Linked DNA regions of Methanothermobacter marburgensis str. Marburg. The protein of the gene in region 1 binds, or shares a complex with, the protein of each later gene. Links are inferred from orthologs where the notes say so. Each region holds a gene or a part of one and is shown on either strand. Other genes may lie near its edges.

Region 1 (15,581 bases):
AATCAGGGCCGAATCAGAGGACAGCTTCGGCTGGTTAACCTACCTCTAGTATTTCAGCATTATAAGTGAAAACTTGGAAGTTATAAGTTAAAAGTTATAAGTGATTTCCATGGATGTTCTTCAGGCAATAATAATCGGAATTGTTCAGGGGCTCACAGAGTTCCTCCCAATAAGCAGCTCAGGTCACCTTGTGCTCGTACCTGAAATAATGGGTGTTAAATCCAGCCTTGCATTTGACACCCTGCTCCATGTGGGAACCCTGGTGGCTGTTGTCACCTACTTCTGGAGTGATATAGTCCACATGATAAGGTCATTCATCTCAAGTCTTACAGATATTCCCGGAGGCAATTTCAGGAATGGGATAGATGAGGATCCATATAAGAGGCTGGCCTGGATGGTCCTCATAGGTACCATCCCCGCCGGGCTTGCCGGTGTGCTATTCAAGGACTTCTTCGAATCCCTGTTCAGCAGCATAACAGCCGTTGGATTTTTCCTTATAGTAACGGGTCTTCTCCTGTGGAGTTCAGAGAGGATCAGTGCAAAGATAAGGGAAAAACTTCCTGTTGAAAAACTGGGTGTCAGGGATTCCCTCATAATAGGGGGTGCACAGGCACTGGCAATAGCCCCGGGCATATCCCGTTCCGGTGCAACCATATCTGCAGGTCTCTTCCTTGGATTTGAAAGGGAGCTTGCAGCAAGGTACAGCTTCCTTCTATCAATACCCGCCATACTGGGGGCTGCAATCATCCAGGTGAAGGATATCAGCGCAGGTATGGACCTACTGGGTGCCAGTATGATTGCAGGTTTCGTGGCATCCGCTGTATCGGGTTACATTGCAATAAAGTTCCTGTTGAAGCTCATAAGGGAAAGGGATCTCTATGTTTTCGCCTACTACTGCTTCGCATTGGGTCTCCTGATCCTCGGGGTGTCAATTCTCTGAGTTATAGGACATCCTATCCTCGTTTTTTCCCGAAAAATCACAGACGCCCAACCAGTTTCACATATACATTAAAGTCACGGCTTTCTCCTGATCCAGGGTTTCAGATCTAATTAAAGTCACAGCTCCACAGAGGCAACATGGCTGTGGAAATAGGTCCATGAAACCTGTCTCTCTGTGAATATATAGACCCACCAGGTGCTCCAGAAAACCTCAATAATGGCCGCCATTGCGAATATGATAGCGATCAGTACTATCAGGAACAGGAGCCTTTCTTTTATGGCGCCTATCAGTGGTTCTGCGGATCCTCTTGATATGGACTCCAGTATCGAAGCAATAAAAACCCTTGCGGCCTGCAGTGAGAATATACATCCCATAACCTCAAGGTGGAGGTGCACCGTACCTGCATAGATCAGAAACCCCCTGAATCCCCACGTAGATACGAGATTGTGGAGGAGCGCCCCTGATAGAACAATTACCTTCAAAACCTGAATGGTGGTTGCAAGTGTGAATATGAAAACCAGTACCTGGGTGATATTTGATACGAATATCCAGAAAGCCGTTGCGCCCAGATAGTCAATGAACTGCTCCCTGAAGCCAGGAAAAGAGGAAAAATGAACCACCATATTCCCGTTGAGAAACCCATATGGCGGTGGCATGCCAGAAGCGTCCAGAAAAAAACCTGAAATATAAAGGAGCACTGCTACCATGAGGATTGCAGGGCCCGGTATCATCCCATCCAGACCCTCCCTGCTCATGGCCAGCAGAATATCACCCCATAATCAGAGTATTGTGTTGCAGAGCTTCTCAACCCTGTTCCTTATGCTCTCAACAGATATTCCATGAAGAAGTGCCAGGAGCATTGCACCCCCAGCACCCACGCCCTCCTTGACCGAACCATTGAGGTACTCGTGAAGACCTCTGTGGGATGCCCTCTCAAAGCCGGGGTCAACTGCGTAGATATCGATTTCACCTATCTGTTCAGCGATCCTGTTTATATCTGAGGTTTCATCCTCTGCAACGAATATGGTTGTTGCAATTGCTGTGTCTGAAAAGTCGAATTCAGGATCAATTGCCTTCATGAGGGCGCATGCCGCGGTCATCTGGGTCCCCCCTGCCAGTGTTACAGGGACACTGCTTCCCATGCACATACCTGCAACGGCGGGTATCATGGGGTCACCGACTGCAGCAACAGCCCTGAATGGATCTTCACGGCAATCACCCTTTTTAAGGCCTGCGTTCCTTAGGCCCTCCATTACAACATCCCTCTTGAGATTATGGGGATTTTCAGGGAGACTTGCGCTGACCCTGAAATCAGCATCATACCCAAGGGCCGTCAGGACCCCCAGGGCGGTTGTTGTACCGGCCGGTGTGCTTTCGCCAACCACAAGGTGTTCTGTAAGTTTCGAGAGCGTACTGCCAACCATGAACCCCCTCTCATATATTCTCTCAGGATTATCCACGGCTCTTCCTGTTCTTATATCCCCCCCATGCCCTGAGTTGATGTTTATATAGGGCACGTCGGGTTTCACCGATGCCCCTGCATCCGCAACCATGAAGGGTACCTCAGCCAGTTCAAGGGAGGCCTTTGTTATAACCGCAGGTGTGGGTGCAGATTCACCCTCCACAATTGTCTGGGGTATCTCAGGAAGACACCTTGGGGCGTCATGTACTATTAGTTCAACATCAGCCGCAGGGGTGTACTCAGTCAGGTCTGGTCCGGCCCCGGCCCCTGTTATCCCCGGAATCCTTGATGTCTCGGTTGTTGCAACTGCACATATGAAGAGAGATTCCCTGTCAAGAACCCCCTCCAGGTAATCACCTGATCCATAAATCCTAAGTCCATCAAACATTTCCATTCACCTTTTCACCGATACAATAGTTATAACCGTGAATAAATAAAGTAGTTACAGTTTTGGACCAAGCACCTCAACCGGTGGTGATCAATAAAATGTTGTGTCTAGGTATAGAGGGAACCGCAGAGAAGACAGGTGTTGGTATCGTTGACGACAGTGGAAGGGTGCTCTCGCTCAGGGGCAGGCCACTCATACCTGAAAGGGGAGGCATACATCCCAGGGAGGCCGCTGAACACCACGCCCGGTGGATACCGGTGCTTGTGGAGGAAGCGCTGGAGGATGCCGGGGTGGATATGGATGAAATAGGACTCATATCATTCTCCAGAGGCCCTGGTCTGGGGCCAGCCCTCAGAACAGTTGCAACAGCCGCAAGAACCCTGGCAATTTCACTTAAAATACCAATAGTGGGTGTGAATCACTGTATAGGCCATATAGAGATAGGTAGGCTAACAACAGGTGCATCAGACCCTCTTTCACTCTATGTGAGTGGTGGGAATACCCAGGTCATCGCCTTCAACCAGGGCAGGTACAGGGTGTTCGGTGAAACCCTTGATATCGCGGTGGGAAACATGCTGGACCAGTTCGCAAGGGAGGCCGGCCTTGGTCACCCCGGGGGTCCCGTCATTGAGGGACTTGCAGCCAAGGCATCAGATTACGTGGAGCTTCCCTACAGTGTCAAGGGGATGGACATCTCATTCTCAGGGCTTTTAACGGCGGCCATAAGGAAACTGGAGGCCGGTGAAAAACTTGAGAACCTGGCGTACAGTCTGCAGGAGACAGCCTTCTCCATGCTCGTTGAGGTCAGTGAGCGTGCTCTTGCCTACACAGAAAAGGGCGAGGTCCTTCTCTGTGGGGGTGTTGCCGTTAACAGAAGGCTCCGTGAAATGATGGAGACCATGTGCAGGGAGCACGGTGTGGACTTCCATATGCCACCCCCTGAATACTGTGGTGACAACGGGGCCATGATAGCCTGGCTGGGACATCTTGTCCACAAACATCAGGGCCCCCAGAGGATAGAGGAAACATCTGTTGTGCAGCGCTACAGGACAGATGAGGTGGATGTCCCCTGGATGCGGGAGTCAGAACATGTGGTCAGACTTCAGGGAAACCTCAGGGCCAGGGGTGCCGAAGCCAATATTTACAGCGGTGAATGGATGGGAAGGCCGTGTATTGTTAAGGAAAGAATATCAAAGGGTTACAGGATCCCTGAAATCGACCATAAACTCAGATCATCCAGGACAAGGAGGGAGGCCCGCCTCATCAACCAGGCAAAGAGCGCAGGTGTACGCACACCCATACTCTTTGACGTGGATACAGAAAAGGGAACCATCATCATGGAGGAGATTGAGGGTACAAGGTTCAGGGACGCTGTTGAAAATAAGGAAATCTGTTCAAGAATCGGTGAGGCTACTGGAAAACTGCACCGTGCAGGTATAATACATGGAGACCTCACAGGGTCCAACATAATCCTCAGGGGGGATGAGGTGGTCCTCATAGACTTTGGCCTGGGCATGTTCTCGGATGAAATTGAGGACATGGGGGTGGATCTCCTTGTACTGAAAAAATCCCTGGAGAGCACACACTACCAGCTTGCATCAGACTGTTTCAGGAGCGTGCTTGATGGCTACAGGAAGTTCACAGACGCTGATATCTCATCAAAGATAGGCGAAATAGAGGCAAGGGGTAGATACACAACCAGGGACAGGGATGGGTGAGTCTTAGAAAATAAGAGAAAACCTGAAGGTGATTCCCATTGAAGGTAACATTTATAACAGGCAATAAACACAAATTATCTGAGGCAGAAAAGATCTTCCATGATACTGGAATAGAACTTGAGCATGCTGATCTGGGCTACCCTGAACTTCAGGGAACCCTTGAAGAGGTGGCCCGGTACGGTGCAGAGCATGCAGCCAGGATCATGGACGGTCCTGTTATTGTAGAGGATGCAGGACTATTTATAAGGGCCCTTAAATGGTTTCCAGGACCCTATTCTGCCTATGTACAGGATACCATTGGAAACAGAGGTATCTTAAAGCTCATGGAAAATGTTGAAGACCGCTACGCTGAGTTCAGGTCGGCTGTTGGGTTCTGCGCCCCCAAATCCGAACCCGAGGTTTTTCTAGGCGTAGTGAAAGGACGTATAGGTACTGAGGAACGTGGAACCAGGGGATTCGCATTTGACCCCCTGTTTTATCCTGAAGGTATGGATAGGAGCTTTGGAGAACTCAGTACCATCGAAAAGAACAGGTTTTCACACAGGAGCAGGGCCCTTAAGAAATTTGCACAGTGGTATACTGAAAATTATGAGGTGATTTAATGGCTCTAAAACCTGAATGGGTTGAATACTCAAACGAGGAAATCGAGGATCTCATAGTAAAGTTATACAGGGAGGGTAACTCCACAAGCAGGATAGGAATCATACTTAGGGACCAGCACGGCATACCAAGCGTTAAGGCCGTCACCGGACTCAAAATAACCCAGATACTGGAAAAACATGGTATGAATCCTGAATACCCTGAGGATCTCATGAACCTCATAAGAAAGGCTGTCAACATAAGGGACCACCTCAAGGAGCACCCCAAGGACCTCCACACAAGGAGGGGTCTGCAGATTGTTGAATCAAAGATAAGGCGCCTTGTGAAGTACTATGTGAGAGAAGGTGTCCTGCCTGAAGGATGGAGATATGACCCACAGAAAGCAGCCCTACTCGTTAAGTAAACTCCCCGACTCAATTTTAAAGAGGGGGTCAGAGGCCTCAAAACTCCTTGAGGAGCACCTGGAGAAGGGGAGCATAATACGGGTCATATCCCACAACGATGCCGACGGCCTGTCGGCCGCAGGAGTTGTTGCACGGGCCATTTCATCAAGAAACGGCCAGTTCCACATCTCCATCCTTTCAAGACTCAGGAAGGAGTTCATAAAAAAGCTTGGAAGGGAGAAGTACTCCCTCTTCTTTTTCTGTGACATGGGAAGCGCCTACCTTGAGGAGATATCAAGGCTCAAGGCCGATATCATAGTTGCCGACCATCACCAGCCCTCTGAATTTGAGGCCGATTCCAACGTTGTACACGTGAACCCCCACCTTCATGGCCTTGATGGGAGCAGGGACCTCAGCGCCTCGGGTGCAGCCTACCTGGCAACCAGGAACATCAGCAGAAATACGGGGCAGCTGGCCCTGGTTGGAGCCCTGGGCGATATGCAGTACAGTGATGGTTTCACAGGTGCAAACCGTTTCATAATGGATGAGGCGATTGAAGCAGGGGTCCTGCAGGTTCACAGCGACCTCAAACTGGCATCAAGATACACCGAGCCCCTTTACCGTTCCATTGCATACACATTCAATCCCCCTCTCCCCGGATTAACAGGGGACATTGAGGCTTCAAAAGGTTTTCTTGAGCGTATAGGAGTCTCCTATGGGATAAAATACGCTGACATCTCACCAGAGGAGAAGGACATCCTCAGGGATGAGCTATCAAGGATAAACCCCGATATATTCGGTGAGGTTTTCACTTCAAGGGAGTTTCAGCCAGCCGTTGGTGACCTGTCTGATTTTGCAGGGATTCTTGATGCCTGTGGAAAGAACCGTAAATACGGCATTGGAATAGGTCTATGCCTTGGTGAGGGTGAAGGTGCCCTTGAAGTGGGCCTTGAACTCCAGAAAAACTACCGTGAAGAGCTCATAAGGGGCCTTGCATGGATCAGGAGAGAGGGCTCCACTGTAATGGAGAATATACAGTACATTTACAGTGAGGACAGGGTCTTTAAGGGGATAATGGGGACCATAGCAAGCATATCACTCTCCCTGAAACTGCTGAACCCTGATATTCCACTCCTTGGTCTTTCAAGGATGGACCAGCATGTGAAGGTATCTGCAAGGACCACGAGACCGGCTGTTGAGAGGGGTGTTAATCTCGGGGCCGCCCTCAGGGATGCAGCATCCAGTTTTGGTGGTACAGGTGGCGGGCATGATATAGCGGCCGGTGCCATGGTACCCTACAGGGATATGGAGAGTTTCCTCCAGCTGGTGGATGAAATAACAGGTGCACAGATTAAATCGTGAGTGCTGCCATTGGTGTTGATTATGTACCTTGATGGAATCGAAGAGAAGATGTATGACGGCGAATTCGGTGAAACCATCCAGAAGAGTATGGAAGTACTGGTGGCCCTGGGTGACATCTACGGGGCTGAGAGGATGGTTGAAATATCATCTGCCCAGATCTCAGGTGTGTCCTACAAGACCATAGGAGACGCAGGCCTTGAATACCTGGAGGACCTGAGTGAGGGTGGTGCCAGGGTCAGGGTCCAGAGTACACTAAACCCTGCCGGCATGGACCTGGAGAGATGGAGGGAGATGGGTTTTTCAGAGGAATTTGCCAGGAGACAGCTCAGAATAGTGGAAGCCTACTCATCAATGGATGTTATGAACACCTGCACCTGCACCCCTTACCTCATAGGGAACGTGCCCCTCAAGGGGTCCCATATTGCATGGTCAGAGTCATCTGCGGTCTCCTATGCAAACTCGGTTCTCGGTGCCAGAACAAACAGGGAGGGCGGGCCGGGGGCCCTTGCAGCTGCAATATGTGGAAGGACACCTGAATACGGTTACCACCTTGATGAAAACAGAAAAGCCACCCTTCTGGTTGATGTGGAGTGTGACCTCTCAGGTGCAGACTACGGTGCCCTCGGTTACATTGCAGGGAGGATTGCGGGGGAGGGTGTCCCTTACTTCAAACTAAGGGGTTTGCCAGCACCCGAGGATCTGAAGGCCCTTGGAGCCGCCATGGCGTCATCAGGTGCTGTTGCACTCTACCATGTTGATGGCATAACACCTGAGTACAGGGATGCTTCCCTGGAGGAGGTGGATGAAAGGATCAGGGTGGATGCCGGTGACATATCAGAGGCCCGTGAGGAACTTTCCACCACCTCTGATAGTCCTGATTTAATCTGCCTTGGATGCCCCCACTGCTCCCTTGATGAGATAAGAAGGATAGCATCCTTTGTGGGTAAGAAGGGCGCTGACTGTGATCTCTGGGTATGCACATCTGCCGCCATAAAAAGTGCTGCGGACCGTATGGGCTACACAGATGTGATAGAGGCTGCCGGGGGGATGGTAGTATCCGACACTTGCATGGTTGTGGCTCCTGTGGAGGAACTGGGCTATGAGGTCCTTGGTGTTGACTCTGCAAAGGCAGCCAACTATGTCCCGGGTATGTGCGGCCTTGATGCGGTCTATGATGACTGGATGAATCTCCTTAAATTGTAAACTGCCTGGAATAACTGCCCGGCACTCTAACCCTTTATTTTTCTGATGGCACTTCCAAGCTGAAGCCCAATGGATGAGATATTTTCAAGGCTTATCCTGTTATAGGGCTTCACACTGTAACTTGCAAGGTTCAGTATCCCGATTATTTCCCCTGAAAACCTGATTGGAATCATTAAAATAGTTCTTATATTATTTTTACGTATTGAATCGTGTATCATGCGGTATTCGGGGGATTCAGCGGTTATATATATTACCCGCTCATCCTCAATTGATCTGCTGAAGAGGTCCGTGAATACCCCGGCCATGCACATACGGCTGAGGGTCTCGGGCAGGTTCTTCTGGACCCTGAGTTTGAGTTCCATTTCCTCTTCCATGAGGTAGATGCATCCCATTTCAAATTCAAGGGTATCTATAACCGCTTCAATTGATTTCTCAAGTATCCTGTTCTCTTCCTCATCGCTGTTTATAATCTCAGAAACCCTGTTCATTGCAAGGAGTGTTCTTATAAATTCCTCGTTCTCCCTTCTGAGCCTCTCAAGTTCAATGTACTCTGAGACCTCATCGGCAAACATTTCCACGATTTCAAGTGCCCTGGATGATATGGAGTCATCGGGTACCTCAAGTATCATGGCCCCCCTTGCCCTTTCATCTGTTATGAGGGGAACCGATAACATGAGGCCCTTATTCGAGCTCCATGAGACAGTTTCAAGTGTTTCGATGCTTCTGTATATGAAATAATCAAATTCTTCAAGTTTAATTGCTGATGGGTGGTCATAGACCCGGTTTAAACCTGATGCGTCTCTCAGGACCACTGATATCTGTTTGATATCCAGAACTCCTGCCAGTTCCTCCCTTGCAGACCCAAGAAAGTCCTCCAGGCTATCGGATGATGTCCTGAGCCTTGTGATTGTGAGGAGGACTTCAAGTTCATTCTTTGAGAATGATGAGCTTGCCATATCCTTTGCGATAATCACCCAGAAGTTATTTACAGGGCTTATAAAGAGGCTGTAGGTTCTCCTTATACCATCTCTTCCCCTGAGATCCGCCTGTATTTTACCAGGAGCATGCATTCTGCTTTCAAGAAGTATTATACTTTCCCTGTCCATGATATCCTCAAGGCTTCTGGCGCCAGGGAACATTCTCCTGAATGATTCATTGGCGACAACTATGTCAAGGAGTGTGTTCACTGTGAAAACCAGTTTATCCGGGTCATCTATTTTTCTTTCAAGTTCCAGGAGCCTGAGAAGTGTCTGGTGAATCTCCGAGGCATTCTTTATGATCTCCGGGTTCCTTGAGGTGTCGTCCCGGTACTCCACTGTCTTAACATCTGCATCCCTTGTTGGCATCCATAGTTTACTTCTGCCCACCATCCTGTAGGTCACAAGGCCCCTTGCCTCCAGGATGTGGAGGTATTTGAGTACGGTGGCCCTGCTGCGGTTTATTCCCCTGGTTATCTTATCCAGCATGCACTCCTCTGGCGGGTTCGATTCAAGGTAGGACATTATCAGCTTCTCGGTTTCAGAAAGGTTCTCCACGACCTCACCCCATTTACCTATGGTATAACCATGAATTATAATTTTATAGAAATATTTAAATATGAGTTTTTTATACTTTATTGTATAGTTATACTATAATGTTGAGGTGGTTGTATGGATTACCGTAAGATTGCAGGTGAACTCAGGGAACTCCTGCAGATGGAGGGCAGCCCCGTGGCTGTCAAACTTGTTAAGGCGGAGGAAGAAACATCAGGTCCCCGACTTGAAAAAAGGAGGCACTGCGAATTCATACAGGAGGCCAGATTAAATGGGCTAAAGGGCCATGCAACAGCAGAGGAACACCTCTGTAAGGGTGGCGCCGCCGCCATGGGCCTCTGCAGCCTTCCAGCACCTGTTGCAGATGGGAGCATGTACCACAAACTCGGAAACTACAGCACCCCTGAAGCGGCCCATGAAACCGTGAAGGCTGTGCCAATGCTAGATGAAGAATATTATGCCTCAGAGTACGCTCCACTTGAGGATGCTGACTTTGAACCCGACGTGGTTGTGCTGATACTCAAACCTGCCCAGGCACTGAGACTGAGCCAGGCATACCTCCACGAGAGGGGTGGCAGAATCACAGGGGACTACTCAGGTATACAGTCACTCTGCGCAGATGCAGTTGCTGCGGTCATCCAGAGAGGCCTTCCAAACATTACAATGGGATGCAACGGGTCAAGAAAATATGCTGGAATAAAGCCAGAGGAACTCGCAGTTGGAGTCCCTGCAGAGGAACTTGAGGGAATAGTGGATGCCCTCAGAAAATTCAGGGAGAAATGGGGGTAACCATGAGGATCAACCTCAGAGGAATAAACAGGTACGCTGCAGCCATAATCACAGACAACATCCTGAAGAATGGCCAGGAAAACATCCAGTTAATACTCAGGGAGAACTATGAAGAGATTCAAAAGGTTGCAGCCAGTTACGGAATGAATTATTCTGCTAAAAAAGGACCTGATGGTGTGGTGGTTGATATTTCACGTGGAGAGATTGAAGAGGTGGACGTCACCGGTGAAACCTGTCCTGGACCCCTTATAATCGTGGGCGAAAAACTATCATCAATGAAACAGGGGATGAGAATAAAAATAAAGTCCGAAAGTCAGGACGTTATCGATGACCTTGCGGTTTCAGCCCCTGAAATGAACGCCAGGGTGATAGAAAAATCAAAAACCCACCTTATACTTGAAAAAATAGAAAAAACTGAGAAAAAGGAATTCACAGGAAGGGACAGGGTCCTGGTTGTTCAGAGCAATGGAACAGGTAATGCGGAGAGGGCCTATGCCACATTTATATTCTCAAAGGCTGCCCTGAGCATGGGTAAGGACGTCACTGTGTTCCTTCTGATGGATGGTGTGAGCCTTGCCAGGAGGGGCGCGGCAGCAAAGGTTAAACACCCGGCCTTCCCGACCCTCAATGAACTCATGGAGGAGGTAATTGAAATGGGTGCTAAAGTTTATGTCTGCGAGATGAGCGCTCAGTTCAGGGGGCTCACAGAAGATAAAATAACAGAAGGATGTAAAATCGCCGGGGCTGCTACATTCATAACACTCCTGAGCGACCCCAGGTACGCCGTAGTGAACTTCTAGAGGTGATAGGATGTATCAGGTTATTGTGTTTGCTCTGCTACTTGCAGGGATCCCCTCAGGTTTCATAACATTCCGTATAATGGGGATGAGGATGGCACCCCACTTTGGGGTCCTCATCCTTGCGCTCATTGCAACAGGACTGAACCTTGTGATGGGTGGTGGGAATCTAATGTATCTTGCTGTGGCCCTCCAGATCCTGGCGGGTATATCAGCCTACACCCAGTTTTTCCCGGTACTCAGGGATAACTTCCAGACCGCTCCCCTATACGCATGCCATCTCAGCACCATGACCACAGCGGCGGTGCTTGCAGCTGCATCGGTCCTTGCATAACTTTAAGTCTCCTAATTTCTATTTTTTATTTCCCCATGTGGGTACCGGAAATTTAATTCTACTTTTACATCTCGCTCCAGCATATGCATTAACAGCGGATGCCATGATTAAATCATTAAATAAATTGATCACCAGATAGAAGACCATGGCAAGGTACATAGAGCACCCACTGATAAAACCAGGGACAGTCGAGGCAAGGACCTACCAGCAGTTACTGGCAGCAGACGTCCTAAGGAAGGGCAACTCAATGATAGTGGCTCCCACGGCCCTTGGAAAAACCATTGTTGCCGTTCTGGTGGCTGCAGAGAGACTGCAGAAATACAGGGGGTCCAGGGTGCTCATTTTATCACCCAGCAAACCGCTGGCCATACAGCATGAGGAGAGCTTCAGGGACTTCCTCCTCGCACCATGCACCTCACTCACAGGGAGTATAAACCCTGAGGAAAGGGTGAGGCGCTGGGATGAGTCCAGAGTCATATCTGCAACACCCCAGACAATAGAATCAGACATCCTGACCGGGAGGTACGACCTAGGCGACGTTTCACTCCTTGTATTCGATGAGTGCCACCGTGCCGTTGGTTCATACTCCTATGTCTTCCTTGCATCCAGTTACATGCAGACCGCGAAAAATCCCCTTATACTTGGATTGACAGCCTCCCCCGGTGCAGATGAGGACAAAATAAAAACCGTCTGCAGTAACCTCTTCCTCAACGAGGTGGTTGTGAAGACAGAAAAGGACCCGGACGTCAGGCCCTACCTCAAGCCCATCAGGATAGAATGGGTCAGGGTTAAGATGAAGCCTGAACTTGAGGAGATAAGGGACCTCCTGAAGAAGGTTTTAAAGACGCGACTGAAGATGCTCAAGAACCTTGGAGTTATAGAGACTGTGAGTGTGGGTAAAAGGGACCTCCTGAAGGCCAGGGGCCGTGTTCAGAACAGGATCGCGCGCTCATCAAATCCGCCAAAATCATGTTACAGGGCCATATCACTCATAGCAGCCTCAATAAATGTTGAGCACGCCCTTGAACTCCTTGAAACCCAGGGGATCCATCCACTTCACAAATACTTCACCCGACTTAAAAAGAAGAACACAAAGGCTGCCAGAAGCCTCATTATGGACCCTGACTTCACAAGGGCCATGTACCTCACCCGAAAGGCCTCTGTTTCAGGGGTTGAACACCCAAAACTTGACAGGCTCATTGAAATACTCAGAAAGGAACTTGAAGGGGGAGACTCAAGAATAATAGTTTTCACCCAGTTCCGTGACACCCTTGAGGAAATATACCAGCGCTGTGTACGTGAGGGGATAAACGCCGTTAAATTTTATGGGCAGAACAGTAGAAGCGGTGAAAAGGGCCTCACCCAGAAACAGCAACGGGATATAATCAAGTCATTCAGGATGGGAAACCACGATGTTCTCATATCAACCAGTGTGGCAGAGGAGGGAATAGATATACCCTCAGTTGACCTTGTGGTCATGTACGAGCCTGTCCCATCAGAGATAAGGATGATACAGAGGAGGGGAAGGACAGGAAGAAGAAGATCAGGAAGAATGGTGGTCCTCATGACAGAAAAGACACGGGACGAGGCCTACTATTACTCAAGTATCAGGAAGGAAAAAACCATGAAGGAAAGCCTCAGGGGGGGTTCCATGAAAATTGAACTGACGCCCCTTGGGTTTCCTGAAACTGACGGTGAAAGACCATTCATCTACGTGGATTCACGTGAGGTTAACTCAAGGGTTCTCCGGGAGCTCAGGAAGATGGGGGTGGACTTTGAACTCAGAACACTCTCTGTGGGTGATTATCAGGTCAGCGATGACACTGTGATTGAAAGAAAAACCACCCAGGATTTCCTGGGGTCAATTATGGATAAGAGACTTTACCGGCAGGCCAGGAATATGGTGGAAAACTTCAAGCACCCTGTGATGATAATAGAGGGTGAGGACCTCTACTCGGGCTTCATGAACCCCGATGCTGTGAGGGGTGCCCTTGCATCAGTTGCGGTGGACTTTGGAATACCCATAATCCCCACAAGGTCCCCTGCAGATACGGCTGCAATGATAAGGAGGATAGCCCTTAGGGAACAGAGGGAGGGAAAACCTGACATGCGTATCAGGACAGACAAGAAACCCCTCACCCTCCAGGAAAAGCAGCTCTTCATTGTGGAATCACTTCCTTACATTGGATCCAAGTATGCCAGAAGGCTCCTTGAAAGTTTCGGTTCTGTTGAAGCTGTTATGAACGCATCAGAGAAGGAGCTCATGGAAGTGGAGGGAATCGGTAAAAGGATAGCATCCGAGATCAGAAAGGTTATTGAAGCAGAATTCAGGGATTCAGAAAAAATGAGAGGGTGATCAATTGCGTATAATCATGGATGAAAGGGGTAAAAAGTACCTCCTGAAGGCAGGGGAGGACTTTCAGACTGACATGGGGATCATCCAGTCCCGGATGATAGAGGAGGCCAGACCAGGGGATGTTCTCAGAACCCACCTTGGAAGGGAGGTTTATGTCCTTAAACCCAGCCTCTCCGATTACCTTGAACTCATGGAGAGGAGGTGCTCCATACTCCTTCCCAAGGACATAGGGATGATCTGTGCATACACAGGAATAGTGAACGGCTCAAGGGTTGTTGATGCAGGTACCGGTGCGGGTACAGTTGCAATGTACCTGGCAAATGTGGTGGGTGAATCAGGGCATGTTACAACCTATGAGATACGGCAGGACTTTGCAGAGGTTGCAGAAAGGAACATCAGGGACTTTGGATTTAAAAATATTGAGGTAAAAAACAGGGACATAAAGGAGGGTATAGATGAGGATGACCTTGACCTGGTATTCCTTGATCTTCCCCAGCCCTGGGAGCTGATGGAGGATCTGCATGAATCCCTTATTAGAGGAGGGTGGGCTGTTTTCTACAACCCATACATTGAACAGGTAAAAATTCTGCACAGGGTCGGCTCAAAGCTGGGATTTGCAGATATGAGGACATCCGAAATAATTGAGCGTGAAATTGAGGTCAGGAGGCAGGGTACGCGCCCCAGGACCAGAATGGTTGGACACACAGGATACCTCACATTCATGAGAAAGGTCTAGAGGGATTTGATGTTTGAAAATGTTATCTCAATAAAGGACTTTGGAAAGGATGATATAGAGTTCATTCTGAGGGAAGCAGAAAATATGGAGCCAGTTGCCTCTGGAGAAAGGCCCTCCAGCGTTCTTACAGGAAAGATACTTGGGATGATGTTCTATGAACCATCAACAAGGACACGACTTTCATTTGAAACTGCAATGAAGAGACTGGGTGGCAGTGTGGTTGGATTTGCAGATACAGGCGCGACATCCGCTGCCAAGGGCGAAAGCCTAACTGACACCGCAATGATGCTTGCAGGCTACTCCGATGCAATTGTTATAAGACATAACCTTGAGGGGGCTGCCCGTTACATCTCAGACATTGTGGATGTCCCTGTTATCAACGCAGGTGATGGGGCAGGTCAGCACCCCACCCAGACCCTCCTTGACCTCTACACAATGAAGAGGTTCTTTGGTAAAATAGAATCCCTCAATGTTGCACTTGTGGGTGACCTGAAGTATGGCCGGACAGTGCACTCACTGGCCTATGCACTTGCTGTTTTCGGTGTGAAAATGAGTTTTGTATCGCCCCCCGAGCTCAGAATGCCCGACAGTGTCATACATGACCTTGAAGGTAGTGGTGTCGAGGTTACAGAGACCGAGAGGCTAGATGATGTTATAGATGATGTGGATGTCCTCTATGTTACAAGAATACAGAAGGAACGTTTTCCTGACCCTGAGGAATATTCAAGGATCAGAGGGGCCTATCATATAGACAGGGACATGGTCGCCGGTAGGGATCTCATCGTCATGCACCCACTTCCAAGGATAGATGAGATATCCCCTGAGGTTGATTCGCTTCCACAGGCGATGTATTTCAGGCAGGCGTTCTACGGTGTGCCTGTGAGAATGGCTCTTCTTAAGATGCTGATAAGAGAAAGATCAGACTCCCCAGAGTGAGTCCTCCAGGAGTGAAGTTTCGCACTGGAGGTCTATGATATTGGT
Region 2 (15,468 bases), 110 kb from region 1 along the record:
CAACGTTAAAACAAGGGATGACCTTGTGGGGCACCTCATAGCTGGTCTCGCCCCCCATACATCTGCCGCTGTTCTTGGAAGGATCATAGGATTCACAGAGGCCTCTGCATGCTACGCCCACCCCTACTTCCACTCAGCCAAGAGGAGAAACTGTGACAGCGACGAGGACTCGGTCATGCTCCTCCTGGACGCCCTCCTCAACTTCTCCAAGTCCTACCTCCCGAGCACCCGCGGAGGCAGCATGGATGCCCCCCTCGTTCTCTCAACAAGGATAGACCCCGAGGAGATCGATGATGAATCCCACAACATAGATGCAATGGACATGATACCCCTTGAGGTCTATGAGAGGAGTTTTGAGCATGCTAAACCGACAGATGTGCTCGATGTTATAGATAACGTTGAAAAGCGCCTCGGAAAGCCCGAACAGTACAGTGGACTCATGTTCTCCCATAACACCTCCAGCATACACGCAGGTCCCAAAGTGTGCCTCTACAAGTTACTCCCCACCATGAAGGAGAAGGTGGAATCCCAGATAAGCCTAGCAGAGAAGATAAGGGCCGTGGACCAGAGGGCTGTTGTTGAGGGGGTCCTCATGTCCCACTTCCTCCCTGATATGATGGGTAACATCAGGGCATTCTCAAGGCAGAAGGTGAGGTGCACCAAGTGTAACCGCAAGTACCGCCGCATACCCCTCGGCGGGGAGTGCCGGTGCGGTGGTAACCTCGTCCTCACCGTCTCAAAGGGCTCGGTTATAAAGTACCTTGAAATATCAAAGAACCTCGCATCAAGGTACCCCATAGACCCCTACCTTATGCAGAGGATAGAGATACTGGAGTACGGTGTGAACTCCCTCTTTGAGAGTGACAGGTCAAAGCAGAGCTCCCTGGACGTATTCCTCTAATTTCTTTTAAAGCTCCCGCAACCTTCTTGCAGGTGGGGTGTACCCCCTGAGTGAAAGTGAAAGTGAAACCACGGTGACTGAGCTCAGGGCCATTGCCAGGCCGGCATACTCTGGCCTGAACACCACCCCAAGCGGGTAAAGGGCGCCGGCAGCCACAGGTATGAGTATCACGTTGTAGGCGAAGGCCCAGAAGAGGTTCTGCTTTATCCTTGAGATGACCTTACCTGCAAGCTGAAGGGCAGCTGCGGTATCAAGCGGGTCATCACCAACAAGAACCACCTCCCCGGCCTCCTTTGCAACATCCGTTCCCCCTCCCAGTGCAATCCCGAGATCTGCCTCTGAGAGGGCGGGGGCATCATTTATACCATCACCCACAAAGGCAACTCCCACGCCACGTGATCTGAGGTCAGAGACCCTTGATGCCTTATCCTCAGGCAGGACCTCCGCGATAACGGTGCTGATTCCCACCTCCCGTGCCACCTTCTCAGCCGTCCTCCTGTTATCCCCGGTGATCATTGCCGTTCTGATCCCCATCCTTTCAAGTTCCCCTACAGCGGCTGTTGCGCCGGGGTTTATCCTATCAGAGACCGCTATAACCCCCTTAAACTCGCCGTCAACCGCAACCATGACCACTGTCTTCCCCTCTGATTCTAATTTCCCGGCATCTGCTGGAATCTCCACACCGAATTCATCCATGAGGACCCTGTTACCTGCAATCACATGTTGGGAGTTGATTTTACCCTCAAGACCCTTTCCTGGAATGGCCCTGAACTCCTCAACCCCTGGTATCTCCAGACCCTCCCTCATGACCCTCTCTGTGACCGCAACTGCGATGGGGTGCCTTGATCTGGCCTCAAGGGCAGCTGCATACCCCAGCACGTCCCCAACGATGTCTGTAACCTCGGGTTTACCCTCTGTAAGTGTGCCTGTCTTATCAAAGAGTACGCAAGATATTCTACCTGCAACCTCAAGTGCCTCGCCCTTCTTTATGAGTATTCCAAGTTCAGCCCCCCTTCCTATGCCAACAGTCACCGCAGTTGGTGTTGCAAGTCCAAGGGCGCAGGGACAGGCCACAACGAGTACCGAGATCAGGACCGTGACCGATATTAAAAGACCGGCCCCCTCAACAAGGTACCAGTATAGAAATGCTGCCAGTGCAACCATGAGGACAGATGGTATGAAATAGGACACTGCCCTGTCGGCGATCCTCTGAACCGGTGGCTTTGATGCCTGGGCCTCATCAACCAGCCCTATGATCCTTGAAAGGAACGTTTCATCACCTGTTCGCTCAACCTTGAACCTAAGTACCCCATCGGTGTTTATGGTCCCTGCGATAACCTCAGATCCCCTGGTTTTAAGTACAGGGAGCGGTTCCCCCGTGATCATGGATTCATCAACATAGGATTCTCCATCCAGAACCCGACCATCCGCAGGTATCCTGTCACCTGGCCTCACAACAACCTCGTCGCCTTCAACCAGCTCATCTGCTCTGACCTCAACCTCATCTCCATCCCTGAGGATGGTGGCGGTGTCAGGCTGGAGTTCCATGAGCCTCCTTATCGCCCCTGATGTCTTTCCCTTTGCCCTTGCCTCCAGGTACCTTCCAAGTGTCAGGAAGGATGCCAGCATCAGAGCTGTCTCATAGAACATGAAACTCGATGGGAGAACCCCCACGGTGCCAAGTAAACTTGAAAGGAAAGCCACCCCTATACCCATAGAGTACATAACATCCATGTCAAGTGTTCCTGATCTCAGGGACCGCAGTGCACCCCTGAATATTGGTCCTGATACATATGCAAATGGTACCACAGAGACCAGGAGCATGAAGAAGCCCTCATTTACCGGTGGGTGTATGCCAAGGTACATCATGGCCATGAGTGGCAGTGAAACACCAAACCCCACAGCTATTCTTCTCAACTTTGGACCCTGGTCCTCCTGAATCTCCTCATCACCCTCTGTTCCCATGAATTCATAGCCGAGGTCCTCAATGGTCCTCCTGAAATCCTCTGCTGATGCAAGGGATGGGTTGTAGGCTATGTATGCCTTTTCGGCTGCAAGGTTGACCGTTGCATCACTTACACCCTCAAGTTCCTTCAGGGCTGATTCTATCCTCTGGGCACACATTGCACAGCTCATACCCCCTACAAGAACAGTCAGGTGTTCATTGATGACGCTGTAACCCGCTTCCTCTATGGCGGCCTCCATTGATGGGAGCCCCACAGTTTCAGGGTCATATTCAACAGAGACCCTGCCCTCCACAAGGTTAACTACGGCATCAGATACTCCCTCAAGCTTCTTAAGTGAGTCCTCTATCTTGAGGGCGCATGCTGCGCACCCCATTCCACCTATACGTATCGTTATCCTCTTCATCCAGGACACCTTCACAGTAAGCAGATATCAGTCGTCCGGGGACCTGTAGATCACGCCATCCCGTATAACCCACTGAATATTCCCGGGGTCTGAAAGTTTTTCAATCTCATCCACCGGATCGACACCGGTTATAACAATATCCGCGATCTTACCCCTATCCAAAGTTCCTATACGGTCTTCCCAACCCATGCACTCTGCTGCATGCACAGTTCCAGCCCTCAATGCTTCCAGTGGCTCCATTCCGATTTCTGTGAGATAAAAAAGTTCCATGAGATTCCTGCCATGTTCAATAACCCCTGAATCGGTCCCATGACCATCCTAACCCCCTTTTCATGGGCTGTTTCCATGTTGTCCCTGTGGACCCTGGCGACTTCAATGGCGTCCTTTCTGCTGTATTCCTGGAGTTCACCACGCATTGCCCTTCTGCAGTTAAGGCGTGTCACAAGGAATGTTGGTACAAGGTATACACCCCGTTCAGACATCTCAGCTGCTGTTCTTTCATCGATGTATGTACCATGTTCAACAGAATGCACACCCGCCCTCAGGGAGTTTTTTATCCCCTGAAGTCCATGTGCATGGACCATCACCCTTTTTCCTCTGAATGATGCCTCCTCCACCACTGCAGCGAGTTCTTTAACCGTGAACTGTGTGTCCGATGGTGAATCCGTGCTGCTCATAACACCACCGGTTGCCATGACCTTCACAACATCTGCACCTGCCCTGAGTACTTCACGGGTCTTTTTCCGCACATCAGGGACGCCATCACAGATACCTGAGGGAAGACCAGGGTATGTTCGCTCAATGTTCATCCCTGAGCGGGTGTGGAAGTCAAAGTGTCCTCCGGTCACTGATAGGGGTGTGACACTTATCTGCATGCGGGGTGACTGGATCATGTGGGATTCAGATGCCATTCTGACGCCCAGATCAGCCAGCCCCGCATCCCTTACCGTTGTAACACCCGCATGGAGTGTTTTCCTCATGTTCTCAAGTGCCCTGTAAAAGTAAAGTGAGAGGGGATCCTCAAGTTTGCTCTCCACCCTGAATCCATCCTCCATGATATGCACATGGAGGTCTATGAACCCTGGTAAAATGAAGCTGTCTGAGGCATCAACCACATCAACGCCTTTTACGTGTCTCTCAACAGACGCTATTTTTCCGTTATCGATCAGAATGTATCTTCTCTCATGATCCCCTGATTCAAGGTCCACAAGTTCCCCCTTTACCGCGAATCTCATTGGAACACCTGTTATAATAATATGAAACTCAAGAAAATTATATATTTTGATTGGAACCTATTTAATATATGAGAGGGGGTGATATTACGGCTCTTATCTCATTCCTTGTTGATGAAGAAGGGCAGGGTGCAGCCGAGTACATCCTCCTCTGGGGGTGTGATCGTTATTTCAATTGTGGCGATACTGATTTACAGGTCATACTTCCAGAGAAGCGCTCTGAACTCTGCACAGGATATTCGGGATGTCAGAAAAAATATTAATGACTCAGATGCAGCTAAAAATGCCGGTGCAAATAATTCAACATCCCCGGGGCCTGTTCCAGAACCAAAACCCATAGAACCACCGGGCAAACCCATAAAGCCACCAGTGGTTCCACCTGTTGAACCCAACCCAACAATATAGGTGTTAAATTGATTGAGGATGAAGCAGGACAGTCATCATCAGAATACATCCTGCTATTATATATCGCTGCAAATTCAATTATCTGTGGGTGATCAGTAATGGAATTGAGATTCAGCTGGAAGGCAGTTGCTGCAGGCATATTAATAACAGCAGCCCTTGGACCCGTATTCAGATTTGTGATTCCATCATTCACAGGTATACTCTCAATAATCGTGGCGGCAGTGGTATGTGGTTACATTGCAGATAGTGAGTATCCAGGCGGTGCCCTCAATGGGGCCATCATGGGGGCCGCCGTGGGATTGATAAATATCCTGATTGTTTACCTTAAAACCGGGTCAATGAATGCGGCCATCCTCTCAATACTCATCTACGCCCTTGCAGGGGATGTAAGTCTCGGGATACTTGGCGGGGCTTCAGGTAGCGTCCTGAGATCCGCCATTGAATCATGATCCTCTATGGTGGGTGTAACCCCCTAGACCCTGATTTTCCCCTCAACCGCGTCCACCTCAACCTCCAATGAATCTTCTAGGATTTGAAAAAGATCGGCCTCTGGCCTGTCAACCATGGGTATCCCTGCCATTATGGCTCCAGTGGCGATTATTGGCTCTGCATTTGAACATATTATGGCTGCTGGCGCCGTTCCATTCTTTGACATCTGGAATATGACATAGGATCCAACCGTTGAACCCTTACCACCAGGTATCACAAGGACCTTTCCGCTCATGCTTCTGCCGTGCAGGGGGTGCCGGGGGTCAATAACGGTACCTGTCCCTGGGTCAACACCGCCAAGGAAACTCAGGGGCTTATCTGAAATGATCACAGGACCCTTTCCCCTTCCCCTTGAAATGATTCTGCAGCTGATCTCCAAATTAACCATCTCCATAAGATCTAACACTTCAGGCAACGTCCTTCTTCATTATCTCCCTTAAAACAGAGGTTGCATAGCATCCCTTCGGTATTGAAAACTCCACTTTGATTCCCTCAGGGTTTAGGGCGGCCGAAACATCCCATATCCTGAACCTTATGGCCCTCCTCATGCCATGACTCCCAAGCTTAGGGACCTCTATGGAGTTGAAGTCAGGGAGTGAAACACCCTCCTCCTCCAGTATCCTCCTCTCGATCTCACCGGGTTTTCCATCTGCCAGTGGCACCTTGCTACCGTAGAGTGGCGCTGTTGGGTGTGCCTCAAAGTTGATGATCATCTCCTCCACCTCCCGTGGATCCGGGTCATGGATTATGTGCTGCTCATTGTCTATGATGATGTCACCCTCAAGGTAGCTGTTTATGCCAAGAGCCGCCCTCTCACTGACCACCCTGTTGAATAGGTAGGACTGGTATGCATGGACAAACATCCTCTTGAGGGGCTTTGGAAGTGCATGTACCGCGGTTATATAGGACTTTTCAGAGAGTTCTCCCTTTCCGAGATCCCTGATGAGAACCCTGAGCATCATCCTCTCATACCTGAGGGAGGCCGGCATGAGTTCATATGCACCCTCAAGGTCCCCCATATCATATGCCCGTCTCGCCCGGGATACAAGCTCGGATTCCCCCTCAATTGGGTTTCCAATGTAGGTGTCCACCGCACCCTTCACATCACCATGCACCAGTGCCCTGCCAACGAGGTGTGTGATTGCCCTGGGGCTTCCGAATCGCTGCCATCCATAGTAATTTGGAACACCCTTCTCCTGAAGCTCAGCCAGGGTCTCCCGGGTCTTCTCAAGGGGGTCATCAGCTTCAGGGCCCCTTATGAGAATCCTGAATCTGTTACCCCTTAGCTGGCCCATTCTGAGCTTTTTTTCATTGGATGTGACCTTGAGGAATCTGACATTCCTTATTCTATCCTCTATTCCCTTAACGTCCTCGGGGTCTGTGTTGCTGACGCATATCCACTGCCTGGTTACCGCGTTCCTGTCCTTCATCCCTGCGAATCCCATTCTCCTTCGGTCCAGGTGCAGTTCCCTTGCAATGTCCAGAAGGACGTCCAGGGTTGTTCTGTCCTCCTTCTCCATCCATATCCAGGTGTTGGGCCCGCTTCCGCTTGGCTCCATGAGCGGTAATTCCTCAACCTGGAAGTCCCTGTTATGCACCCGGATCCTTCCACCGATCCCCTCTGTTGATGTGACGTAGGTTTCTGCGTTAAGCATGATTGTACCCCAAAGCCTAGGCTGAAATTGAATTCTATCCAGCGTTATCTTCTATCAACTATGCGTTTTGGTCTTCCCTTGACCCTGTAGAATTCAAGCTCCCCGGGACCTGTGAAGTTGAACAGTATCTCAAAAATGCCCTCTGTATATGCCTCGTAGAGTTCTCTCTTATATTTGAAGAAGGCCCTTATAAAGTTCTCCCTTACTATATCCATGGCACAGTTTTCAGGGTCCTCACACTCCAGTGACACCCTCATTGTTATTGGCCCCTCATCCTCATCGCCATAGAGGAAGGCCTCGTATTCACCTGTTAGATAATCCATATTCTCCCTCTGGAACACCGCTGCCTCAACATCGACCCTGTTGAAGGGGTGCCCTGCCACCCAGAAGGTCTCGGCCTCCCTTTCAGGGTTCATTATCCTCATATGGGTCCTTCCACATTTGCACCTATCCCTTGAGATTACAACCGTGGTGTCCTCGGTGTCATAGTTGAGGAGGAGGGTCCCCGTTTTCTCACCGACAGGAAGAAGGGTTGTGAGGACTATTCTGCCGCACTCCCCATCATCAACAAAGTCCCTCATGGCTGGATCATAGACGTCCAGGTGCACCAGGTCCTCAGGGACATGCAGGCCCTCCTTGATGTGGCATTCTCCGCACATGGTTCCCTCGGTGCTTCCATAGGTGTTGTAGACTTCAACGCCCCATACTTCCTCCACGTACTCCCTTGATTCGGGTGCGAAGCTTTCGCCGCCTGCAACCAGTCTCCTTATACTTGACTCCCTGGGATCAAGGCCCTGTTCCTTCATGCGCCTCGCGAGCCTCAGCAGTTTGAATATGCTTGCAACTATACCTGTGGGACGGTAGCTCTCTATTATCCTCACAGGAAAGGTGCATTTGCCCTCAGGGATTATGGTCATCCCTATCTTCTGTGCTGCCAGGGTCATGGTATTTGCACCCACATTCATGCCATAGGAGGCACATACAACCACCCTGTCACCCCTCTCAAATCCCTGGGACACGAATGACCTTGCGTACTTCTCGGCGTACCTCTGCCAGTCCCCCCATGTGAGGAAAAATGACTTCGGCCTTCCGCTTGTACCGCTGGTCTCATGTATGGTGTATATGTCCTCCAATGGGGCGCATCTGAATTCGAAGTCATCCCTTTCAGGGGGCTGGTTTTCCCTAACGGTTTCACCGGTTATTATCGGGAGCTCCCTGAGGTCCTCATGGCTCCTTATGTCTGAGGGCCTGATACCGTTTTTCCTGAACCATTTACTGTAGAATGGGGAGTTCTCGTAGGCATAGCTCACGGTATACCTTATCCTCTCCTCCACGAGGGCGTCCAGGTCCTCCCGTTCCATGGTCTCTATTTCAGGGTTGAAGTAGTTCCCCATGACAAGCACACCTCCAGTTATTAGATTGGAGTGCATTGGATAAAGTTTTAATGTGTTCATGATGCTGAATCATGGGGAAGTCATACTGCAGTTAAAGTGTCAGTGAACCATCATGACATGATGAGAAATATTTGAAGGCCCCTAAATCCCTTCAAAACTGAAAATGGATGCCCTGACCGGGACTTGAACCCGGGTAATAGGATCCGCAGTCCTACGTGATATCCGCTACACTATCAGGGCAAAATGAGATCAATAAAAGATTGGGCAATCAACTATTAATATTTTTCCATGCCAGCAGTCATCTCCACACATAAAGCCTGAAGATCACAGTGCCCCGGCAGGCCACAGCGGTACCTATGTCTTCTGCATCCCCCATTGAACCGCGGGAGGCAACTGTAACCTCTCCTGAACCATTATCCATGGTCAGATTGTAGTTCATCCCCTCAAGGGTCCCGTTGAGGAACCCTGATGCCAGTGTGGAATTAGGGGACTCTGCAAGTTCCTCAAGCAGCGGTTTATCTGCAGGGTATGATGCCATTGCATCAAGGACATCTGAAGCTTCCAGGGTGTCATCCACAGGAGCTGTGCCTGTGTTAAGAACTGATGCCGTCAGTATGAAGACCACTGCAAGTCCAAGGACCGCGTCCAGGGTTGATATGTAGCCCCCATCATCCATATGGACACCATTCACTTCCCTATGAGTTTAACGACCATGTCCTTCTTCTCTATGGCCCTCCTTGCGGCCTCCTCAACCTTCCTCTTCATCTCATCAAAGTCCTGGGGTGTTTCGTCACCAACCATCTTCTTTATCTGTGTGTAGGCGGCCTCACGGAAGAGGGGTCTGAGCTCCTTCATCACACCATCCCCTATGAGGAGGGGAACACCTGAATCGGTGACCCTTCCCACCTCGGCTATGGGGACACCTGCACCTTCAACTGCCCTTATGATATCCTTGGAGACATCTTCAGGTGCTATTATCATGAGGGAGTCAATTGACACCCCCAGGGGGTCAATTTCAAGATCCTCAAGCATTTCAAGTACCCTTGGGTTTACCATTGACCTCACAGCCTCGGCATCGAATTCAAGGCCCACTCCGGTGGTTGATGATATCTCATGGGCATCGCCCCTGAGCCCGCCATTTGTGACATCGGTCATTGCATGGATCACCTCAAGGAGCCCTGCCTCCATTATGGCCCCGGATGCCCTTATGAAGTTCACATCAAGGGTCTCCCATACAACATCAAAGAGTCCATGGTAGATGGCAGCTGTTGTGATGGTACCCCCTCCTGAGCCTTCTGTAAGGAGTACAACGTCACCTGGCTCGGCCCTCTTCCTAGCCGTTGGGGGTGTCCCTGAAACTCCAATGGCACCCACCGCACTCACGAGCCTGTCACCGAGGACCATGTCACCACCAACCCTCAATGTGCTCCCTGCAACCACAGGTACATCAACCAGTTCAGAGACCGCCGCTACACCCGCTGTGAAGTCAAAGAGTTTGCCAACATCCCCATCATCTGCTAGGTGCAGGTCGCTTATGAGTGCAACTGGCCTGGATCCCATGACGCAGACATCCCTCAGGGCGGCCCTTGTAACATGGAAGCCCCCCAGGAAGGGGTACTCGCTGAGCCTGGAGTGGATGCCATCAACGGCGGTTGTTATGTAGACCTCCCCCTTATCGGTGTCTGTCCTTACAACACCGCCATCATCCTGGGCCTCGGGATTTATGAATGCCCCGGTTTCTGTGCTTGATACTATATCAGCGATTTTCCTGTGGACAAAGAAGTCCCCCTCTCCCCGGGATCCCACACCCATCTCGCCCATTCCAACACCGGCGAGGGGATATGATATTATCTCCCGCAATCCATCATCCAAGCCATCCGTCCCCAGTGTATTTCTCACCTCATATATCACCGCATCAGCCATCCTCAGGGACCTCTCGGTGTCTATATCCTTGAATTCCCGTATACGATCCGCCAAGATGCTTCGCAGGGATTCCTCGTCCATGTGGTCTATGTTGCGCCTTACAAATCCCTCTATGTCCATTAAAATTTACCCCCTGATTATTTCCCTGAAGTTTCTCAGGATATCCAGTCCCGCCTCACCGCTCTTTTCAGGGTGGAACTGGGTTGCATATACGTTATCTGCCTCAATGGCCGCTGTCATCTCAATACCATACTCGGTTGTTGCCGCCACAACGTCGTCTGCCGGTTCTGCATGGTATGAGTGGACAAAGTAGAAGTACTCATCCTCCACGCCTTCAAGGAGTGGGGAGTCCCTCCTGGAAACCAGCTGGTTCCAGCCCATATGTGGCACCTTATTTCCAGGTGGTATCCTCACCACCCTGCCGGGTATCACATCAAGTCCCCTGACACCCGGTGATTCCTGACTCTCAGATAGGAGGACCTGGAGTCCCAGGCATATGCCCAGGAAGGGTTTACCATCCTCTATGTTCCTGATTATTGGGTCCCTTAAATTCTCAAGTTTATCCATTGCACTTCCAAAGGCCCCCACCCCTGGAAGCACAAAGGCGTCTGAGTCATTGATGGATTCTGGACTTGATGTTACCTGAACATCGGCCCCTATCTTCCTGAAGGCGTTGGAAATGCTCCGGAGGTTCCCGCTCCCATAATCTATGATGGCTATCAATGGATCACCTGGTATAGTAGTCCTTCACCCTGACGGTGTCATCAAGGTGTGGCGTTGATACCTCATGGAGTACCGTGTTCTCCATTGCCACGATTGAATGCCTCTCACCGGGCTCAATTCTGATGGTGTCGTTCTTGCTGAAGTACTCCTTCCTGTCCTGGAATTCGATGTACCCTGAGCCAGATATTATGTACATGGTCTCATCCTTCTTCTCATGGTAGTGGAAGGATGTCCTGTAGCCCTCCCTTATAAATAACTCCTTTGTGAGGTACTTCTCCGTGTTTATGAGTACCTTCTCATAGCCCCAGGGCTTGTCCTCCCTGTTGCGGTACTCCTTGCGTATCTCCTCCAGCTCCTTGGATGTGTCTATTGCCATCCAGAAGAGGCCGTCCTCCCGGTAGTAGCCGAGTTTGTTTTCACTGGCCATGAGCGGGAAGAGTGTTTTCTCAATATCACCTGACTCGAAGTCCCCGAAGTCCAGCTGCCCCTTGGAGAAGTACACACCTGCATTTATGTAATAGTCAAGGAGGGGTTTTTCCCTGAAGCTGATTATCTTGTCCCCGCTGAGTTCCACTATACCATAGGGTGACTGCATCTTGGTTATGAAGATAGTGAGGGGGTAATCGGACATCTCCCCAAGGTGTATCATCTTCCTTATGTTCAGGTCTGCCACCACATCCCCGTTACGTATTATGCACTGTTTATCTCCATCTATGGCCTCCATACCAATCCTTATTGCGTTGAGTGTTCCCAGGGGTTTCTCCTCCCTCACATATTCCAGTTTAAGGCCCTTGTACTCATCACCATACCTCTCCTCTATCTTATCTCCAAGGAACCCTGTGAGGAGGTAGGTCTTCTTTATACCTGCATTTTTGAGGTCAAAGAGCTGTTTATCCAGGATGGTGTAGCCCTCTTTTATTTCTATGAGTGGTTTGGGTATCTTCTCGGTTAAGGGTCTCAGTCTCTTTCCAAATCCTCCGCAGAGTATCATTCCAACGGTTTCAGCCAATTAAATCACCTTCTCAATGTTTCGCCTCAGGGCATCTCCAAAGTCTGATGCGACGGTAGTGCTCTGTCCCAGGGTCCTTGCATGTGCATCCAGTTCAGCCACCACATGGGTGTATCCTAGCTTTCTTAGTGGTTCCACGAGCCTCGGCCCGTCTGTAACGGCTACGGATTCCAGTTCCAGTTCCTCAACAGGCAGGGCATGGGGAACACCGGATACAACTGCAAATTCTATTTTCTCATCCCTCAGTATCTCCGCTGCCCTTTCACCCGTTACCGGGTATTCGTCGAGGCCCCCTGTTATGTAATCAACACGGTTGCCTGCATCCTCTATTTCCGCAAGTATGTTCACTGCATGTCTGCGTATCCTTGGAAGACCCGTGTTCCTGTCAAGATTCGCGATTATAAGAGGGTGGTTATCAGGGTTTACTGAGTGAAATGGAAGTTTCAGAGGATCTGCAAAGAGATATGATGTCTCCTTCTTGGCGTTAAGCACAAATGCAACTCTTTCACCATCCTTTATGGCCTCAATGACCCTTAATGCCACCTCATCCTTATCATCACCATATGAGGGGCGTATGTAGTCGCCCTGTGCCATTCCCCTTGTCTTCTCAATCTCAGTTGCAAGTCTGAGCATCTCTATCTGCCTCTCGGCCTCCTCATGAGGGATTATTCCCTGCTCTGCAGCCGCCTCAAGGACTATTATGGCCCCCTCGGTGTTGTCACCCTCACCGAATCCCCCATGGGATTCAACCGTTAGAACCCTTGCAGGTATGTCTGCCCTCTGGACCGCCTCCCTGAGGTCCTCGCCTATTATCATACTGGCGCAGGTTCCAACAACACCCACAAGTTCAGGTGAAAACATTTCATTGGCCTTTCTGAGTGTCTCTGCCAGTTTATCCGAGGCCCCGAATATGAAGTCCTGCTCTGACATTGCAGTGGTCAGCACCCTGACCCCGTCGGTTTCAAGGAGCCTTCCTGTTCTGAAGCAGCACCCATGGGGGCCATGGAGAATTATAACGTCAGCATCGAGGTCTCTGAGTGTGTAAAGTGATGCTGCTATTGGGCTGGGTCTTGGATGCAAATTCTCTCACCTCATAGTTCATATCCATGGACTGATTGATATCCATCAACACAGCGGGTTCTCACACCCCACAGTTCATATCCATGGACTGATTGATATCCATCAACACAGCGGGTTCTCACACCCCACAGTTCATATCCATGGACTGATTGATATTCATTTAAGTCAAATTAGTATATAAGGATGGTTACCATGATCATAGATAACCCTCTGATGGGAATATACCTTGAAAGACCCAACAGGTTCACCATGGTTGTTGATGTGGGTGGTGAAAGGAGGCTGGCCCACCTTAAGGATCCAGGTAGACTAAAGGAGCTTCTTATACCTGGAAATGATGTTATAGTTAGGAAAGCCACTGGAAAAGAAAGGAAAACCGAGTTTGATGTCATAGCGCTCAGAAGGGGGGATGAGTGGGTCCTTGTGAATTCCGGTTTCCACAGTGACATCGCAGCCAGCATAATAGAATCAGGCCTTGTTGACGAATTCCGTGGTTTCAGGGTGAAAAAAAGGGAGTACAGATTCGGAAAAAGCAGAATTGACTTCCTTCTCTCATCAGGAACTGAAGAAATGCTTGTTGAGGTTAAGGGCTGTACCCTTGTAAATGGTGAGGTGGCACTCTTCCCTGATGCCCCCACAGTGAGGGGTAGGAGGCATCTTGAGGAGCTTGCATCTGCGCTCTCCATTGGCTATAAAAGCAGCGTCCTTTTCCTGGTTTTTGGTGAAAATTCACGTTATTTCTCACCAAATATTGAAATGGACCCTGAATTTTCATATGCACTGAAAGAAGCCCATGCTAAAGGTGTGAATGTGATAGCATATTCCTTCCGGACTGTTCTTGACGATTCTGTGCGTGTTGAGCCCCTAAGGCGGATACCTGTTATATGGCCGTAATTCCGTGATTATGACCCGATGTATTCCATCAGGCGATCTATCTCATGGTTTTTCCCTATCCCCAGGATTATATCCCCCTTCTGGAATACGTAATCCCTGGGTGGGTCTATTATGAGTTCATCGCCCCTACCCACGCCGATTACTATCACACCAGTCCTCTCATGGATGTCCGCGTCAAGGACCGAAATGCCCTCAATGGGGCTTTCAGGGGGCACCGGGACTTCAACCATCCTCCTTGTGGATCCCTCTGCAAGGACGTCCTGTACAAACATGGCTTCATAGCCATCGTCGATGCTTTTTGACATAAGCCTGCCCGATATAACAAATGGCGAGATCACCTGGTCGGCGCCGGCCATCCGTATCTGCTCGATGTTCTCATAGCGTTCGGCCTCGGCTATTATCCTCACACCTGAGTCGATTTTCCTTATCCCCAGTATGCAGTGTATGGTCTCTGAATCAGACCCCATGTCCACTATAACAGCCCGTGCACCCTTCACATTGGCCTTTTCAAGGTCAGATATCCTTGTTGGGTCTCCATGCACAAAGTTAGCACCATTCTTGATGACCGTCTTCCTGACACCCTCATCCTCAGCGAGCACGAAGACCTCGCTTCCACCGAGCTCCCTCAGACACTCGAGTGTGCTCTCACTCCACCCGCATATAACCACATGTTTTGATTTAACCACGTCTATCAGCCCCATAAGCCTCATCTGCTGTCTCTTTATCAGGAATTCAAGGAGTGTCTCAACTGCAATGGCAAATGTCCCTATACCCAGGACTATGAGGGTCACGGTGAAGTACATCCCCAGTGGTGTTGATGGGCTGTAGTCCCCATAACCCACGGTCCCTATGGTTACAAAGGTCCAGTAGAATGAGACCGTCCATGATTCGCCCTCAATGAAGTGGAAACCTAGGGTTCCGTAGGCGATGACAGCTGCTGCAAGAAGGAATATCCGCGCAGCCGGGACCCTCATAACCCGTGGGAGGTGTTTCCTTATTATCTCAACTATGAGCACCATTTACATTACCCTGCCCCTTATGGGGTTCCACGCCTTGTGAAGAATATGTATGCCAGGACCACCACCACAATCAGAACAATTACAATAGCTGCAAGCAGCCCCCAGCCACTGGAGCCCCCATCATCGTCATCATCATCGTCAAGATCGGTTTTGAGCCTCTTTGATGAACTCTTAAATCCGCTGAATCCACCCCTCTTGATTGTGGGTTTCATGGAATCTGAGTCGTGTGCAGCGCATGCTTCAAGGGCGCCGGCAAGAAATACCATCAAAAGCATAAGTGCAATCCATCTCATTCAGGCACCTCCTCTGCAATACGTTTCTAATTTGCATTATTAAAAAATTTCTGAAAGAGTCCTGATAGCCAGATTATGATTAAG

What was found.
Region 2: the proteins of MTBMA_RS00045 (region 1) and MTBMA_RS00555 are in contact, whole or in part, in a crystal structure (PDB 7CNS), measured with the Thermococcus kodakarensis proteins. The link is inferred for Methanothermobacter marburgensis str. Marburg from one-to-one orthologs. Residues at the interface, in WP_011250200.1 of Thermococcus kodakarensis: Ile25, Ala28, Leu29, Ile32, Tyr33, Ala47, Gly48, Asn53, Ile54, Ala57, Glu60, Phe61, Leu62, Tyr99, Ser128, Glu129, Ser130, Asn145, Arg146, Glu147, Gly148, Gly149, Pro150, Ser151, Leu153, Tyr164, Leu201, Gly202, Asn203, Gly227; in WP_011250199.1 of Thermococcus kodakarensis: Arg6, Lys7, Ile8, Leu27, Gly28, Thr38, Arg58, Gly59, Lys60, Gly61, Ser62, Thr63, Val64, Ser66, Tyr67, Val68, Tyr70, Ala71, Lys74, Glu86, Ala87, Glu88, Thr89, Ile90, Ala92, Thr93, Ile96, Ile97.

What each region holds. Positions count from the first base shown.
Region 1 is NC_014408.1:1,187-16,767, reverse strand. What follows is about bases 6,019-8,965. They hold MTBMA_RS00045 (aconitase X catalytic domain-containing protein), read left to right. Parts: upstream 6,019-6,874; coding sequence 6,875-8,056; downstream 8,057-8,965. Other genes in these bases: MTBMA_RS00040 (GAF domain-containing protein), read right to left, coding at 8,083-8,965; MTBMA_RS00050 (single-stranded-DNA-specific exonuclease RecJ), read left to right, coding at 6,019-6,853. In the rest of the region: ilvE (branched-chain-amino-acid transaminase), read left to right, coding at 1-49; undecaprenyl-diphosphatase UppP, read left to right, coding at 110-940; MTBMA_RS00075 (hypothetical protein), read right to left, coding at 1,057-1,695; nicotinate mononucleotide-dependent phosphoribosyltransferase CobT, read right to left, coding at 1,720-2,790; MTBMA_RS00065 (bifunctional N(6)-L-threonylcarbamoyladenine synthase/serine/threonine protein kinase), read left to right, coding at 2,889-4,508; MTBMA_RS00060 (XTP/dITP diphosphatase), read left to right, coding at 4,547-5,110; MTBMA_RS00055 (30S ribosomal protein S15), read left to right, coding at 5,110-5,511; more of MTBMA_RS00050, read left to right, coding at 5,477-6,018; more of MTBMA_RS00040, read right to left, coding at 8,966-9,591; MTBMA_RS00035 (DUF169 domain-containing protein), read left to right, coding at 9,706-10,377; MTBMA_RS00030 (DsrE family protein), read left to right, coding at 10,380-11,177; MTBMA_RS00025 (DUF5400 domain-containing protein), read left to right, coding at 11,188-11,508; MTBMA_RS00020 (DEAD/DEAH box helicase), read left to right, coding at 11,654-13,864; MTBMA_RS00015 (tRNA (adenine-N1)-methyltransferase), read left to right, coding at 13,869-14,600; pyrB (aspartate carbamoyltransferase), read left to right, coding at 14,610-15,536; ORC1-type DNA replication protein Cdc6-1, read right to left, coding at 15,519-15,581. UniProt on the Methanocaldococcus jannaschii protein: Component of a hydro-lyase that catalyzes the dehydration of mevalonate 5-phosphate (MVA5P) to form trans-anhydromevalonate 5-phosphate (tAHMP).
Region 2 is NC_014408.1:106,141-121,608, reverse strand. What follows is about bases 4,084-6,917. They hold MTBMA_RS00555 (DUF126 domain-containing protein), read right to left. Parts: upstream 5,786-6,917; coding sequence 5,381-5,785; downstream 4,084-5,380. Other genes in these bases: truD (tRNA pseudouridine(13) synthase TruD), read right to left, coding at 5,805-6,917; MTBMA_RS00560 (DUF5518 domain-containing protein), read left to right, coding at 5,007-5,357; MTBMA_RS09295 (hypothetical protein), read left to right, coding at 4,618-4,908. In the rest of the region: polC (DNA polymerase II large subunit), read left to right, coding at 1-901; MTBMA_RS00575 (heavy metal translocating P-type ATPase), read right to left, coding at 908-3,271; more of truD, read right to left, coding at 6,918-7,052; ftsA (coenzyme F390 synthetase), read right to left, coding at 7,097-8,482; MTBMA_RS00535 (hypothetical protein), read right to left, coding at 8,745-9,122; MTBMA_RS00530 (AIR synthase-related protein), read right to left, coding at 9,134-10,489; imidazole glycerol phosphate synthase subunit HisH, read right to left, coding at 10,496-11,092; MTBMA_RS00520 (sugar phosphate nucleotidyltransferase), read right to left, coding at 11,097-12,101; cfbD (Ni-sirohydrochlorin a,c-diamide reductive cyclase catalytic subunit), read right to left, coding at 12,102-13,181; DNA/RNA nuclease SfsA, read left to right, coding at 13,374-14,072; MTBMA_RS00505 (potassium channel family protein), read right to left, coding at 14,081-15,091; MTBMA_RS00500 (hypothetical protein), read right to left, coding at 15,109-15,384. UniProt on the Methanocaldococcus jannaschii protein: Component of a hydro-lyase that catalyzes the dehydration of mevalonate 5-phosphate (MVA5P) to form trans-anhydromevalonate 5-phosphate (tAHMP).